4 regions of the Streptomyces sp. NPDC048734 genome follow, and region 4 is predicted to be linked to each of the others. Evidence: riboswitches for the same ligand, from Rfam matches in the RefSeq annotation. Region 4 holds a riboswitch; each other region holds the start of a gene.

What was found. A riboswitch is a leader RNA that binds a small molecule or an ion and turns the genes downstream of it on or off. The one in region 4 is predicted to bind cyclic di-AMP.
Positions count from the first base shown of each region.
Region 1: another riboswitch for cyclic di-AMP. It lies ahead of ACGFQC_RS16655 (M23 family metallopeptidase); the one in region 4 lies ahead of ACGFQC_RS29515 (LysM peptidoglycan-binding domain-containing M23 family metallopeptidase).
Region 2: another riboswitch for cyclic di-AMP. It lies ahead of ACGFQC_RS12350 (M23 family metallopeptidase); the one in region 4 lies ahead of ACGFQC_RS29515 (LysM peptidoglycan-binding domain-containing M23 family metallopeptidase).
Region 3: another riboswitch for cyclic di-AMP. It lies ahead of ACGFQC_RS21835 (transglycosylase family protein); the one in region 4 lies ahead of ACGFQC_RS29515 (LysM peptidoglycan-binding domain-containing M23 family metallopeptidase).

Region 1 is NZ_JBICUZ010000005.1:387,324-390,554, reverse strand. It holds gene ACGFQC_RS16660 (pitrilysin family protein) at 1-1,016, shown strand, start outside; cyclic di-AMP (ydaO/yuaA leader) riboswitch at 1,227-1,394, shown strand; gene ACGFQC_RS16655 (M23 family metallopeptidase) at 1,408-2,163, shown strand; gene ACGFQC_RS16650 (GntR family transcriptional regulator) at 2,352-3,044, shown strand.
Region 2 is NZ_JBICUZ010000003.1:726,328-729,558, forward strand. It holds gene ACGFQC_RS12335 (MarR family transcriptional regulator) at 1-158, opposite strand, end outside; gene ACGFQC_RS12340 (dihydrofolate reductase family protein) at 348-1,487, shown strand; tRNA gene ACGFQC_RS12345 (tRNA-Met) at 1,555-1,628, shown strand; cyclic di-AMP (ydaO/yuaA leader) riboswitch at 1,935-2,094, shown strand; gene ACGFQC_RS12350 (M23 family metallopeptidase) at 2,102-3,136, shown strand.
Region 3 is NZ_JBICUZ010000008.1:83,571-86,801, reverse strand. It holds gene ACGFQC_RS21840 (transglycosylase family protein) at 1-579, shown strand, start outside; cyclic di-AMP (ydaO/yuaA leader) riboswitch at 784-965, shown strand; gene ACGFQC_RS21835 (transglycosylase family protein) at 969-1,706, shown strand; gene eno (phosphopyruvate hydratase) at 2,038-3,231, shown strand, end outside.
Region 4 is NZ_JBICUZ010000014.1:126,299-129,529, forward strand. It holds gene ACGFQC_RS29500 (XRE family transcriptional regulator) at 1-303, shown strand, start outside; gene ACGFQC_RS29505 (DUF6126 family protein) at 300-422, shown strand; gene ACGFQC_RS29510 (tyrosine-protein phosphatase) at 457-1,254, opposite strand; cyclic di-AMP (ydaO/yuaA leader) riboswitch at 1,836-1,993, shown strand; gene ACGFQC_RS29515 (LysM peptidoglycan-binding domain-containing M23 family metallopeptidase) at 1,998-3,035, shown strand.

The sequences.
Region 1 (3,231 bases), on a different contig from region 4:
TCGTGGCCGACGCCCTGCGGGCGCCCGCGTTCGCCGACAGCGAGGTCGAGCGCCTCGTCCGCAACCGCCTGGACGAGATCCCGCACGAGCTGGCGAACCCCTCCCGGCGCGCCGCCAAGGAGCTCTCCAAGGAGCTGTTCCCGGCGACCGCGCGCATGTCGCGCCCGCGCCAGGGCACCGCGGAGACCGTCGAGAAGATCGACTCCGCCGCCGTACGCGCCTTCTACGAGAAGCACGTCCGCCCCGCCACGGCCACCGCCGTGGTCGTCGGCGATCTCACCGGAGTCGACCTCGACGCGCTCCTGGGCGACACCCTGGGCGCCTGGACGGGGTCCGCGGCCCAGCCGCGACCGGTGCCTCCGGTGACCGCGGACGACACCGGACGGGTCGTCATCGTGGACCGCCCCGGCGCCGTCCAGACGCAGCTGCTGATCGGCCGCATCGGCGCCGACCGGCACGCGCGCGTGTGGCCCGCGCAGGTGCTCGGCACGTACTGCCTGGGCGGCACCCTCACCTCCCGGCTGGACCGCGTCCTGCGCGAGGAGAAGGGCTACACCTACGGCGTGCGCTCCTTCGGCCAGGTCCTCAGGTCCGCGCCGGACGGCTCGGGCGCGGCGATGCTCGCCATCAGCGGCTCGGTCGACACTCCCAACACCGGTCCCGCGCTGGAGGACCTGTGGAAGGTGCTGCGCACCCTCGCCGAGGGCGGTCTGACCGACGCCGAGCGGGACGTCGCGGTGCAGAACCTCGTCGGAGTGGCGCCCCTGAAGTACGAGACGGCCGCCGCCGTGGCGGGCACGCTGGCCGACCAGGTCGAGCAGCACCTGCCGGACGACTACCAGGCCACGCTGTACCAGCAGCTCGCCGCGACCGGCACCGTGGAGGCCACGGCGGCGGTCGTGAGCGCCTTCCCGGTGGACCGCCTGGTGACGGTCCTCGTCGGTGACGCGGCCGCGATCAAGGCGCCGGTCGAGGCCCTCGGCATCGGTGAGGTGAAGGTCGTCTCCGCGGAGTAGGAACGCGGACCGGCGGCCGTGAGGCCGCGTACAGGAGCCCTGGTGGACGGATGCGTCACCAGGGCTCCCTGATGTCCGAATTGAGGGAAAGGCTGCCTGTCTGCCCTGTGGCATGCGCTACAAAAGCCGCGTTCTGTTTGGGGATCGACGGCCGCCGCGTCTAGTTTCGACCGGGCTGTTCGTCAGGCAGTGCGCCGCGTCCGCGGCACCGGACAGTCATCGCCGAGTCCCCGCACGGCGCGAGCCAGGGGAGCCGGGGACCCAACCACACAGTCCCTGGGGTGAATCGGACGCCCGCGCGAGCCGCGAGGGGGTCCGTAGGAGACCTTCCTGCTCCGAACCCGTCAGCTAACCCGGTAGGCGAGAGGGAAGGAAAGGACCGCTCAACTTCATGGCGTCCACTTGCGCCACCGGGAAGCACCGTCGTCCCAGCAGGATGAAGCGCACCACCGCCCGCGCGGCGGGCATCGCGGCGCTCACCACCACCGGCGTCATCGGCACCGTCGCCTCCAGCCCCGCCCTCGCCGCGGAGAAGGCCGTCGGGCAGACCGGCCTCGTCCCGGTCGTCACCATCGGCGACACGGTCGCCGAGCGGATCGACGACCAGGCCGCCGCGCAGAAGCAGGCCGCCGTGGCGGAGGCCGCGCGCAAGGAGGCCGCCGCCCGGGCCGCGGCGAAGGCCGAGGCGGAACGTGAGGCCCGGGTGCGCGCCGCCCGCGCGGCCGAGCGCGAGCGCCTGAACACCTTCGTCTCGCCGATCAGCGGCTCCCACGTCTCCACCGGCTACCGGTCGGGCGGCTCGCTGTGGTCCTCCGGCAGCCACACCGGCATCGACTTCCACGCCGCCAGCGGCACCCCCGTGCACGCGGTGGGCCTCGGCACCGTCGTCGAGGCCGGCTGGGGCGGCGCCTACGGCAACCAGGTCGTGATCCGGATGAGCGACGGCACGTACACCCAGTACGCCCACCTGTCGTCCATCGGCGTCTCGGTGGGGCAGAAGGTGGTCCCGGGGCAGCGCATCGCCCTGTCCGGCGCCACCGGCAACGTCACCGGCCCGCATCTGCACTTCGAGGTCCGCACCGGCGTGGAGTACGGCTCGGACATCGATCCGGCCGCCTACCTCCGCAAGCACGGCGTGAACATCTGACGACGTACGGCGACAGATCGTACGGCCCCGGCCCGCACGGCCGGGGCTTTCGTCGTTTCCGGGACCGTACTGTCCAAAAAATATCCCTGGATTCCGGCCCGCCATCGGAAATTCCCGCTGATTGCAATAGAGTCACGGAACACACGTCAATCGTCGACGTTTCACGGGGATTAAGGCGGAGGTCCGTCATGCGTATTCCGGCGCACTCGGTGTGCACGGCCATCCGGGACGACATCGTCGCGGGTGTCTACGAGCGCGGCAGCCGCCTCACCGAGGAACTCCTCGCGCGCCGCTACGGCGTCTCGCGCGTCCCCGTCCGGGAGGCGCTGCGCACGCTGGAGGCGGAGGGTTTCGTCGTGACGCGACGGCACGCGGGCGCGTGCGTCGCCGAACCGACCGAGCAGGAGGCCGCCGACCTGCTGGAGATGCGCGTGCTCCTGGAGCCGCTCGGCGCCGCCCGGGCCGCCCAGCGGCGCACCGAGGCCCACCTCAAGGTGCTGCGCGGCCTCGTCAGGCTGGGCCAGGAGCGTGCCAGGCGCGGCAACAGCGAGGACCTGCGCTCCCTGGGGGGCTGGTTCCACGAGACCCTCGCACAGGCCTCCGGCAGCCACGCCCTCACCTCGACGCTCACCCAGCTGCGCCACAAGATCTCCTGGATGTACACGGTGGACGCGTCGGCCACCCCGGTGGAGTCCTGGGCGGAACACGGCGCGATCGTGGACGCGGTGGCGCGCGGCGACGGAGAACGCGCGCGGGCGGTGACGGCGCTGCACACCGAGCGCGCGACCTCCGCGCACCGGCTGCGCTTTCCGGGCGGCGACCGCCGGGACCGTGTGAGGACTTCGCAACACGTCGTCAACATGTCCGGCCTCCGGCATTAACACGAGAGCCGTATACAAAGAAGGTAATTCGACGGAGAGGTATTTCCGTTGCCTTTTTTCGGCGCGCCCTCGTATTTGCGGTGGTGCGCCCTTCGTGTGCCCGTCGCGTGTTCTCCGTGTGCCCTTCGCGGGGCCGGCGGAATATCCGTGACGCGCAGTCGGTGATTTCCGTCGGGCCCACCGGGCC
Region 2 (3,231 bases), on a different contig from region 4:
GGCGCCTCGGAGAGATGGGCGAGGATGGAGTAGTAGGCGTGGGGCATGCCGGCCTCCTGCTGGAGCTGCCGGTCGATCGCGTCCTCCAGGAGGAGGTATCCGGCGATGTACGCGCGCCAGGCGCGCTGCTCCTCGGGGGAGAGCCAGCGGGTCGTCATGCGCCCAGTGTAGTTTTGTTTCAAACTTGAACCAAGCCTTGTCGTGCCACCGCTCTCGTACCGAGCCCTCTCGCGCCACCGCTCTCGCGCCGGGCCCCGCCGTCCGCCGGGCTCGAGGCGAACCCCGCCGTGCCGCCGGGGCCCGTCTCCGTCCGTCCACCGCCACCGAACCCGGAGAGAACCGCGCCGATGCCGTACCCGTACGTCCTGCTGTCCGCCGCCGTCTCGCTCGACGGCTACCTCGACGACACCGGCCCCGACCGGCTGCTGCTCTCCGGCCCGGCCGACTTCGACCGGGTCGACGAGGTGCGGGCCTCCGTCGACGCCATCCTGGTCGGGGCCGGCACGATCCGCGCCGACAATCCGCGCCTGCTGGTCAACTCGCCCGCCCGCCGCGCCGCCCGGGTGGCCGCCGGGAAACCGGAGTACCCCCTCAAGATCACGGTCAGCGGGACCGGTGAGCTGGACCCGGCGGCGCAGTTCTGGCACACCGGCGGGGAGAAGGTCCTCTTCACGACCGACGCCGGTGCGGACCGCGCCGGCGTCCTCGGCCTCGCGGCGGACGTCGTCCCGCTGGGCCCCGGCCTCGACTGGCGCCGGCTCCTGGAGCATCTCCACGACGTGCGGGGCGTACGGCGCCTCATGGTCGAGGGCGGCGGCACGATCCACACCCAGCTCCTCCAGGAGGGCCTCGCCGACGAACTCCAGCTCGTCCTGGCCCCCCTGTTCGTGGGCGACCCGGGCGCGCCCCGGCTGTTCGGCCCCGGCGGCTATCAGGGCGGGCGCCTGCGGTTGGTGGGGACCCGGCGCATCGAGGACGTGGTCCTCATGTCGTACGAGCCCACCGCACCCGGCACCGGGCCGCTGCCCGCAGCCGCCGACCGGCACTGGCTGGCCCTCGCCTGCGAGCTGGCCGCCGCCTGCCCGCCGTCGCGGACCGCGTTCAGCGTCGGCGCGGTCGTGGTGGCGGCCGACGGCACGGAGCTGGCGCGCGGCCACTCCCGCGAGGCCGGCGACCCCGTCGTCCACGCCGAGGAGGCGGCCCTCGCCAAGACCGACCCCGCCGACCCCCGGCTGGCCGGCGCGACCGTCTACAGCAGCCTGGAACCCTGCGCCCGGCGCTCCTCCCGGCCGGCCCCGTGCGCCCGCCTGATCCTCGACGCGGGCGTGCGCCGGGTCGTGACGGCCTGGCGGGAGCCGGACACCTTCGTCACCGACGCCGACGGGAGCGGCCTGCTGGCCGCCGCGGGCGCGGACGTCGTCGTCCTTCCCGAGTACGAGGAGCAGGCGAAGGCGCCCAACGGCCATCTGCTGCGCCGGACCCCCTGACCGGTCCCCCCGGGTCCGACCGTGGTTCTGAGCGTCCCCCGCATGGCGTAGACTGGTGTCACACCGACGCGGGGTGGAGCAGCTCGGTAGCTCGCTGGGCTCATAACCCAGAGGTCGCAGGTTCAAATCCTGTCCCCGCTACTCAAGGCCGAGGGCCGGAATCCTGATCATGGGATTCCGGCCCTCGGTGTGTCAGGGCGACCTTTCCCGTCACGTACGGTGAACGCCCCGGAGCCCTGCGCATGACATCTGAGTCACCATCAAAACCCCGGTGACCCCTGTGCCGTCCGGGTGGCTGGTCAACTCGCCCGTTTTTCACCGGTCATGGGCTGAAAGTCCAGGCCATGAATGTTGTTGATCAAGCTGAACGGCTTGGAATCCCGCCCCCCCGTCTATTAACGTTCGATAACGCAGCGCGGTCGTCCCAGCCGTCACAAGAGGCGGCTCCGTGCGCACGCGCCGAATCCCGCAAGGGAACCGGGGAACCACCAACTTGGGGTGAATCGCGCGGAAGCCGCCGTACAGTCACGGCCGGTATACGCGCGTAGGAGACCTTCCCGCTCCGAACCCGTCAGCTAACCCGGTAGGCGACGGAAGGAAAGGAGTACGCCCGCGTGGCGTCCAACCGGCCTGCCCCAGAAGCCCCCGCCGTGCCCGGCCAGCAGACCTTCGGCTACGGCACCTACCGCACCGACGAGGGCCCCTGGGAGGAATGGAACCCCACCGCGGATTCCGTTCGTCCGGTGCGCGGCAAGCACCGCGTCGCCAAGCAGCGCGGCGGACTCGCCCGCAGCTCCACCGTTCTCGGCGTCGGCGTCATAGCCGCCGTCGGCGGCGCCGGCATGGCCAGCGCCAACACCGGCAAGTCGCCGGTCTCCATCTCCATGCCCGACCTCCCCTCAGTGGGTTCCCTCATCTCCGACGATGACACCCCCGAGGAGACGACGCCCGCGCTCAGTGCCTTCGGCACCTTCGGCACCGAGGCCGTCGCCGCCGACAGCACCGACAGCGGTGCCGACGCCGGAGAGGCACTGCGCAACCGGATCATGGCGCAGGCCGAGTCGCAGCAGACCCAGGTCGAGACCAAGGCGCAGGAGGCCGCCGAGGCCGCCGCGGCCAAGGCCGCCGCCGAAGCCGCCGCCAAGGCCGAGAAGGAGGCCGCGGCCAAGGCCGAGGCCGCCAGGAAGAAGGCCGCCGAGGAAGCCGCCAAGAAGGCGGAGGCCGAGCGCCTCGCCGAACTGGCCAAGCAGTACGCGCTGCCGACCTCCTCGTACACGATCACCTCGACCTTCGGTCAGGCCGGTGCCTACTGGTCCTCCGGGTACCACACCGGCCTCGACTTCGCCGCCCCCACCGGCACGCTCCTCAAGGCCGTGCACAGCGGCACCATCACCTCCGCCGGCTACGAGGGGTCGTACGGGTACAAGACCGTGCTCACCCTCGAGGACGGCACCGAGATCTGGTACGCCCACCAGTCCTCCATCAGCGTCAGCGTCGGCCAGAAGGTCGCCACCGGCGACGTCATCGGCCGCGTCGGCGCCACGGGCAACGTCACCGGCGCCCACCTCCACATGGAGGTCCACCCCGGCGGCGGCAGCGCCGGCATCGACCCGGCCGCCTGGCTCCGGGGCAAGGGACTCAACCTCTGAGCCGCCGCCGGAGATGCTCCCCGGGTGCCCCGGACTCCTGCCGGGTGCCCCTGAGAGTCCCCTCGGGACCCCTGCCGGGTCTCCCGAGGTCTTCC
Region 3 (3,231 bases), on a different contig from region 4:
CTGTCCAAGGGTGCGTCCGGCTCCTCGAACTCGTCGAATTCCTCGAACTCCTCGAACGACAAGGACGCGTCGGCCTCCCCTTCGGACGAATCCTCCTCGGATGTCACGGACGAGGCCTCTCCGTCCACTTCGTCCCCTTCCTCCGGCAAGTCGGACGACTCCCCGGAGTCCGACGCGTCGGCGGACGCGGACGCGGACGCGGGCACCTCGGGGACGGACGACAGCTCGCCCACGGCCACCCCCGAAGTGGACGACTCGGACAAGTCGGTCCAGGAGGTGGGCTCTTGGAGCCTCGTCGACACCGGCTCCCTCACCTCCGGCCGCCACCGCGGCACCTCCGCCGACGAGACCGTGCCGGACGGCACCACCGCGGCCTCCGCCGGCCGGCACGCCGCGGGCGCCTCCGGCGGCGCGGTGGGCACCTATGTCGTGCGCGACGGCGACTCCCTCGTCTCCATCGCCGACTCCCTTGAACTCGACGGCGGATGGCGCGCGCTCTACGCCGAGAACAAGGACGCCATCGGCGCCGACCCGAACGACATCACCCCCGGTCAGACCCTCGACACAGGGGTGGAATAGGGCGGAAAAACGGGAAAAGCAGCGGGAGTTCACGTCACACTTCGGGCCGAATGTCCGTTTTGATCAAAGTGTGGGATGAGTCTCAGAAGGCGTGATCGTCTTTGAAATTCCGCCGAGCGCGTGTCTACGGTCGTGATCGCTCGGCAACCCGAGCCCCGGCTGCCGCAACGCCGAATCCTGCCAGTGGCAGCCCGGGAACAGTCGTCGCGTCAAGCGCCGTAGGCAGGAGCGGGGGACCCAAGGTAAGTGCCGTACCGGTCGGTCGACCGGAACGGCTCGGGGTGAAGCCACGCCTTTCGGGAGCAGTGCTCCCGGGCGGGAGTGGCCGGGCAACTCACACGGCCCGAACCCGACAGCTCACCTCGCAGGCGTCGGTGAGGGGATCCACCATGCTGTTTTCCGCCAAGGGCAAGCACCGTCGTCCGTCCAGGGCCGCCCGCGCCGCCGCGCTCGCCGGCGTCACCGGTGTCGCCATCGCCGCCCCGCTGATGGCGGCCGGCAACGCCTCCGCCGCCACCGCCTCCGAGTGGGACAAGGTCGCCCAGTGCGAGTCCGGCGGCAACTGGTCCATCAACACCGGCAACGGCTACTACGGCGGCCTGCAGTTCTCCGCCTCCACCTGGGCCGCGTACGGCGGCACGCAGTACGCCTCCACCGCCGACAAGGCCTCGAAGTCCCAGCAGATCCAGATCGCCGAGAAGGTCCTCGCGGGCCAGGGCAAGGGTGCCTGGCCGGTCTGCGGCGTGGGCCTGTCCGGCGCCGCGTACAACGGCGGCTCGGCCTCCACCGGCTCGTCCTCCAGCGGCTCGGCCTCCACCGGCTCGTCCTCCAGCGGCTCGTCCGACGGCGGCTCCTCGGAGACCTCCACCCGCTCCACCGAGAAGCAGGGCGCCTCCCGCTCCGCCGAGCGCCCGGCCGTCAAGTCCCAGAAGACCGTCACCACCCCGACCGGCGAGAAGGTCAAGAAGGGCGACGGCGAGTACAAGGTCGTCACGGGCGACACCCTCAGCTCCATCGCCGAGGCGCAGGGCGTCAAGGGCGGCTGGGCCGAGCTGTTCGAGCTGAACAAGGACATCGTCCAGGACGCCGACCTCATCTACCCGGGTCAGCAGCTGCACCTGAAGTGACATCCGGCCCCCGGTCGGACCACAGCCCCCTCACAGTCGAGGCCGTCACGCTGAAGGCCTCGTGAGGGAGCCCCCGTCCCCACGGTCCCCCCGCCCCGGTGCGTGTTCCCCCGTACGCACCCGGGCGGGGTTTTCTCTTCCCGTTCGCCGCCTTCTGTCGGCCACCTCCTTTGTTCCGGACTGAAACAATGGGTACCGTCTCCCTGTCCACGGGACGGTCGGTCGGCCGACCGACGCCCCGGGGCGGTTAGGCTCTAGTCGCAAGGCTCAGCAAGGGCTCCACACGGCCCGCTCGTGCCCCGCACAACCAGCGTCACATCCCAAGAAGGAGATGCTCGTGCCGTCCATCGACGTCGTCGTAGCCCGGGAAATCCTGGACTCCCGAGGCAATCCCACGGTCGAGGTCGAGGTCGGCCTCGACGACGGCAGCACGGGGCGTGCCGCCGTCCCCTCCGGCGCCTCCACCGGCGCCTTCGAGGCCATCGAGCTTCGCGACGGTGACCCGAACCGCTACCAGGGCAAGGGTGTCGAGAAGGCCGTCCTGGCCGTCATCGAGCAGATCGGCCCCGAGCTGGTCGGCTACGACGCCACCGAGCAGCGCCTGATCGACCAGGCCATGTTCGACCTGGACGCCACCGACAACAAGGGCTCCCTCGGCGCCAACGCCATCCTCGGCGTCTCCCTTGCCGTCGCCCACGCCGCCTCCGAGGCCAGCGACCTCCCGCTCTTCCGCTACCTGGGCGGCCCGAACGCGCACCTGCTGCCCGTTCCGATGATGAACATCCTGAACGGCGGCTCGCACGCCGACTCCAACGTGGACATCCAGGAGTTCATGATCGCCCCGATCGGCGCGGAGTCCTTCTCCGAGGCCCTGCGCTGGGGCGCCGAGGTCTACCACACCCTCAAGAAGGTGCTGAAGACCAAGGGCCTGTCCACCGGCCTGGGCGACGAGGGCGGCTTCGCCCCGAACCTGGAGTCCAACCGCGCCGCGCTCGACCTCATCATCGAGGCCATCAAGCAGGCGGGTTACGTCCCCGGCGAGCAGATCGCGCTCGCGCTCGACGTCGCCGCGTCCGAGTTCTACAAGGACGGCGCCTACGAGTTCGAGGGCAAGTCCCGCTCGGCCGCCGAGATGACCGAGTACTACGAGGAGCTGGTCTCCGCGTACCCGCTGGTCTCCATCGAGGACCCGCTGTACGAGGACGACTGGGCCGGCTGGAAGGTCATCACCGACAAGCTGGGCGACAAGGTCCAGATCGTCGGCGACGACCTCTTCGTCACCAACCCGGAGCGCCTGGCCCGCGGCATCGAGGAGGGCTCCGCGAACGCCCTCCTGGTCAAGGTCAACCAGATCGGCTCGCTGACCGAGACCCTGGACGCCGTCGAGATGGCCCAGCGCAACGGCTTCAAGTGCATGATGTCCCACCGCTCCGGCGAGACCGAGGACGTCACCATCGCCGACCTCGCCGTCGCGGTGAACTGCGGCCAGATCAAGACCGGCGCGCCGGCCCGCTCGGACCGCGTC
Region 4 (3,231 bases):
GGCGCCCCGGGGCGGGGCATGCAGGCGCTGCACGTGCAGGTGCCGTACGGCTCGCAGAGCGACATGGTGCGGGTGCACCCCGGCGAGGAGTGGCTGCACGTCCTGCGCGGGCGGCTGCGGCTGCGGCTCGGGGACACCACCCATCTGCTCGGACCCGGCGACAGCGCGCACTTCGACTCGCTGACCCCGCACCGCATCGCCGCCCAGGACCCCGACGGGGTCGACCTGCTGTTCGTCCACACCCTGTTGCAGAGCCCGACGGCCGCGCTGTGCCTCGGCCCCACCCCTGGAGAGACGCCATGACCGACATGGAGGAGAAGTTCCCCCGGAGCCTGTGGATCCGGCTGATCATCTACATCGCGGTGGGGCACCTCTTCGCCGGGTTCCTCTGGCTGCTGTTCGAGGTCGGCGCCAAGCAGTAGACGGCACCGGACGCCGGACGCCGGGAGTGCCCGCTCAGTCGAGCAGGCGCTCCCGGAGCCGCTCACGGGTCTCCGGGGCCAGGCCGAGGCCCTGCTCCAGGTAGGCCTCGACACCGCCCCAGGTCTCCTCGACGGTGTCGAACGCGGCCGCGAGGTACTCCGCACGGGCGTCGAAGAGGGGGCTCAGCAGCTCCATGACCTCGGGGGAGTACGCCTCGGCCGAGGTGCCGCTGCGGCGCACCTTGTAGCGGCGGTGCTTGGCGTTGGACTCCAGGTAGTCGGCCAGGATCGCCTCGTGCTCCACGCCCACCGCGAGCAGCGTCACGGCGATGGACAGGCCGGCCCGGTCCTTGCCCGCCGCGCAGTGCATGAGCGCCGGGACGCTGTCCTCGGCGAGGGAGTGCAGCACGCGCGAGTGCTCGCCCGTGCGCTCCGTCATGACCGAACGGTAGGAGGCGATCATCCGGCCGGCCGCCTTGCCGCCGCCGAGGATCTCCCGCAGCTGGTCGATGTCGCCGTCGCGGACCATCTTCCAGAACTCGGCCCCGTCCGCCGGGTCGGAGAGCGGCAGGTTCACATTGCGCACGCCCGGCAGCTCGACGTCCGGGCCCTCCAGCCTCTGGTCCGCCGCGTTGCGGAAGTCGAAGACCGTGTGCAGGCCCAGTGAGGCCAGGAACGCGGCGTCCTCGTCGGTGGCGTGCGCGAGATGTCCGCTGCGGAACAGCACGCCGTGGCGGACCCGCCGGCCGTCGACGGTCGGCAGGCCGCCCACGTCCCGGAAGTTGCGCACTCCGGCCAGCTCGGGCTCGGTCGACGGGATCTGCTGCGTCACGGGGGCTCCTCCCGGTCGTCGGTCCCGGCCGGCGCGGCTCGACGTGGCCACCGGAACACTTCCCTGACCATACGACATCGATGCCTGGGGCAAACGGGTCCTCGACCAGGCCTTCGAGACCTCCGCGAGCCCTGTTCGAGGCCTCTGCCGGTCCTGTTCGCACCAGGGGGCCGGCGCTCGGGTCCGCCGGTGGAGGCCGCCCCGGGAGGGCCGACCGGGTGCGCACCCGACATGTGGTGACCCCGATGTGCCGGTTATCCGTTCGTGTCGCATCTGAGGCTTCTGTCTGAATTGAAGCCTTCGTTCCAACTCGCTCTGGAATAAGCGGCTCTGGGGATCCGTCACGTGAGCAGCGTCATATCCGTGACCCTGAGTTGTCCGTCATGCTCACGTAATACGGCTGTTTTCCAAGGCTGTTCATCGTGAAACCGGCCCCTTGATTCACGGAAAGTGACCGGGAATTCCTGCCGGGGATCAAGAGAAAGCCTCGGCGAGTACAACCTTCGCTTGTCCCTGTGCGTCGTGGTCGCTTACGTTCCAGACCAATCCGGACGGACGCCCAATCCTGCCGCCGCCCGGAGCCCGCACACTCACCCGTGAACGGCAGGAGCGGGGGACCCACAGGCAGTACCGCCTGTTCCGGTCTCCGGAACGGCTAGGGGTACAGCCGCGCCCCGGCGCGGCCGGACATCTCCAGTCCGCACCCGACAGCTCACCTCGCAGGCGCCGGAGAGGAATTCGTCATGCCCGCCAAGGGTAAGCACCGCCGTCCGAAGCCCCAGCGCTTCACCCGCTCCATCGCCGCCGCCGGAACCGGCGGCGCCGCGCTCGCCCTCCCCCTCATGGGGGCCACCGGTGCGCACGCCGCACCGTCGCAGTCGGCGGCGCAGGCGGTCTCCGCGGTGTCCGAGCTCTCCGCCGCTCCGGAGAAGGCCGCCCAGGCCGTTCCCGTGGCGCAGAAGTCCGCGAAGTCCGCCACGACCTACACGGTGCGTTCCGGCGACTACCTCTCCAAGATCGCGGACGAGCAGGATGTCACCGGCGGCTGGACCCGGCTCTACGCGGACAACCGCGAGGTCGTCGGGGACGACCCGTCGCTGATCCACCCGGGTCTGAAGCTGTCGATCGGCAAGAAGGCCGCGACGAGCACGACCAAGTCGCCGTCCGATTCGTCTGGTTCATCCGGTTCCTCCTCCTTGTCGAAGCAGTCCTCGGGCTCCTCCGCGAAGTCCTCTGAGTCCTCTGAGTCGTCGAAGTCGTCGAAGTCGTCGAACTCCTCTGCGTCCTCGAGGTCGAACTCCTCGGACGTCTCGAAGTCGTCCTCCTCGCGGGCGTCCACCACGCAGGCCGCCGGGAACGCCACCACCGCCACCGGCTTCAGCGTCCCGGTCTCCGGCGCGACCGTCGGCACCCCGTACAAGATGTCCGGCAGCATGTGGTCCAGCGGGTACCACACCGGTGTCGACTTCGTCGTCCCCACCGGCACCTCGCTCAAGGCCGTCGGCGCGGGCACGGTCGTCTCCGCGGGCTGGGGCGGCGCGTACGGCAACCAGGTCGTCATCAAGCTCGCCGACGGCTTCTACGCCCAGTACGCCCACCTGTCCTCGCTCTCCGTCTCGGCCGGCCAGTCCGTCTCCGCCGGTCAGCAGGTCGGCCTCTCCGGCGCCACCGGCAACGTGACCGGCCCGCACCTGCACTTCGAGATCCGCACCGGTGCCGGCTACGGCTCGGACGTCGACCCGGTCGCCTACCTCCGCTCGCACGGCGTCTCCGTCGGCTGACGTACCGCCCGGCCTCCCGCCCGGCACGCCACCGAAGGCCGGCCCCCGCTCCCGGGGGCCGGCCTTCGGCGTTCCCGTACGCACCCACTCACGCGTGCGCACGCACCGGCGCCGGCGCCGGCAGGCACCGGCACCAGCGCCGGCACGCACCGGCACGCGCGTCCGCGCCGGCACGCGCGCCCGCACCCGCGCGATC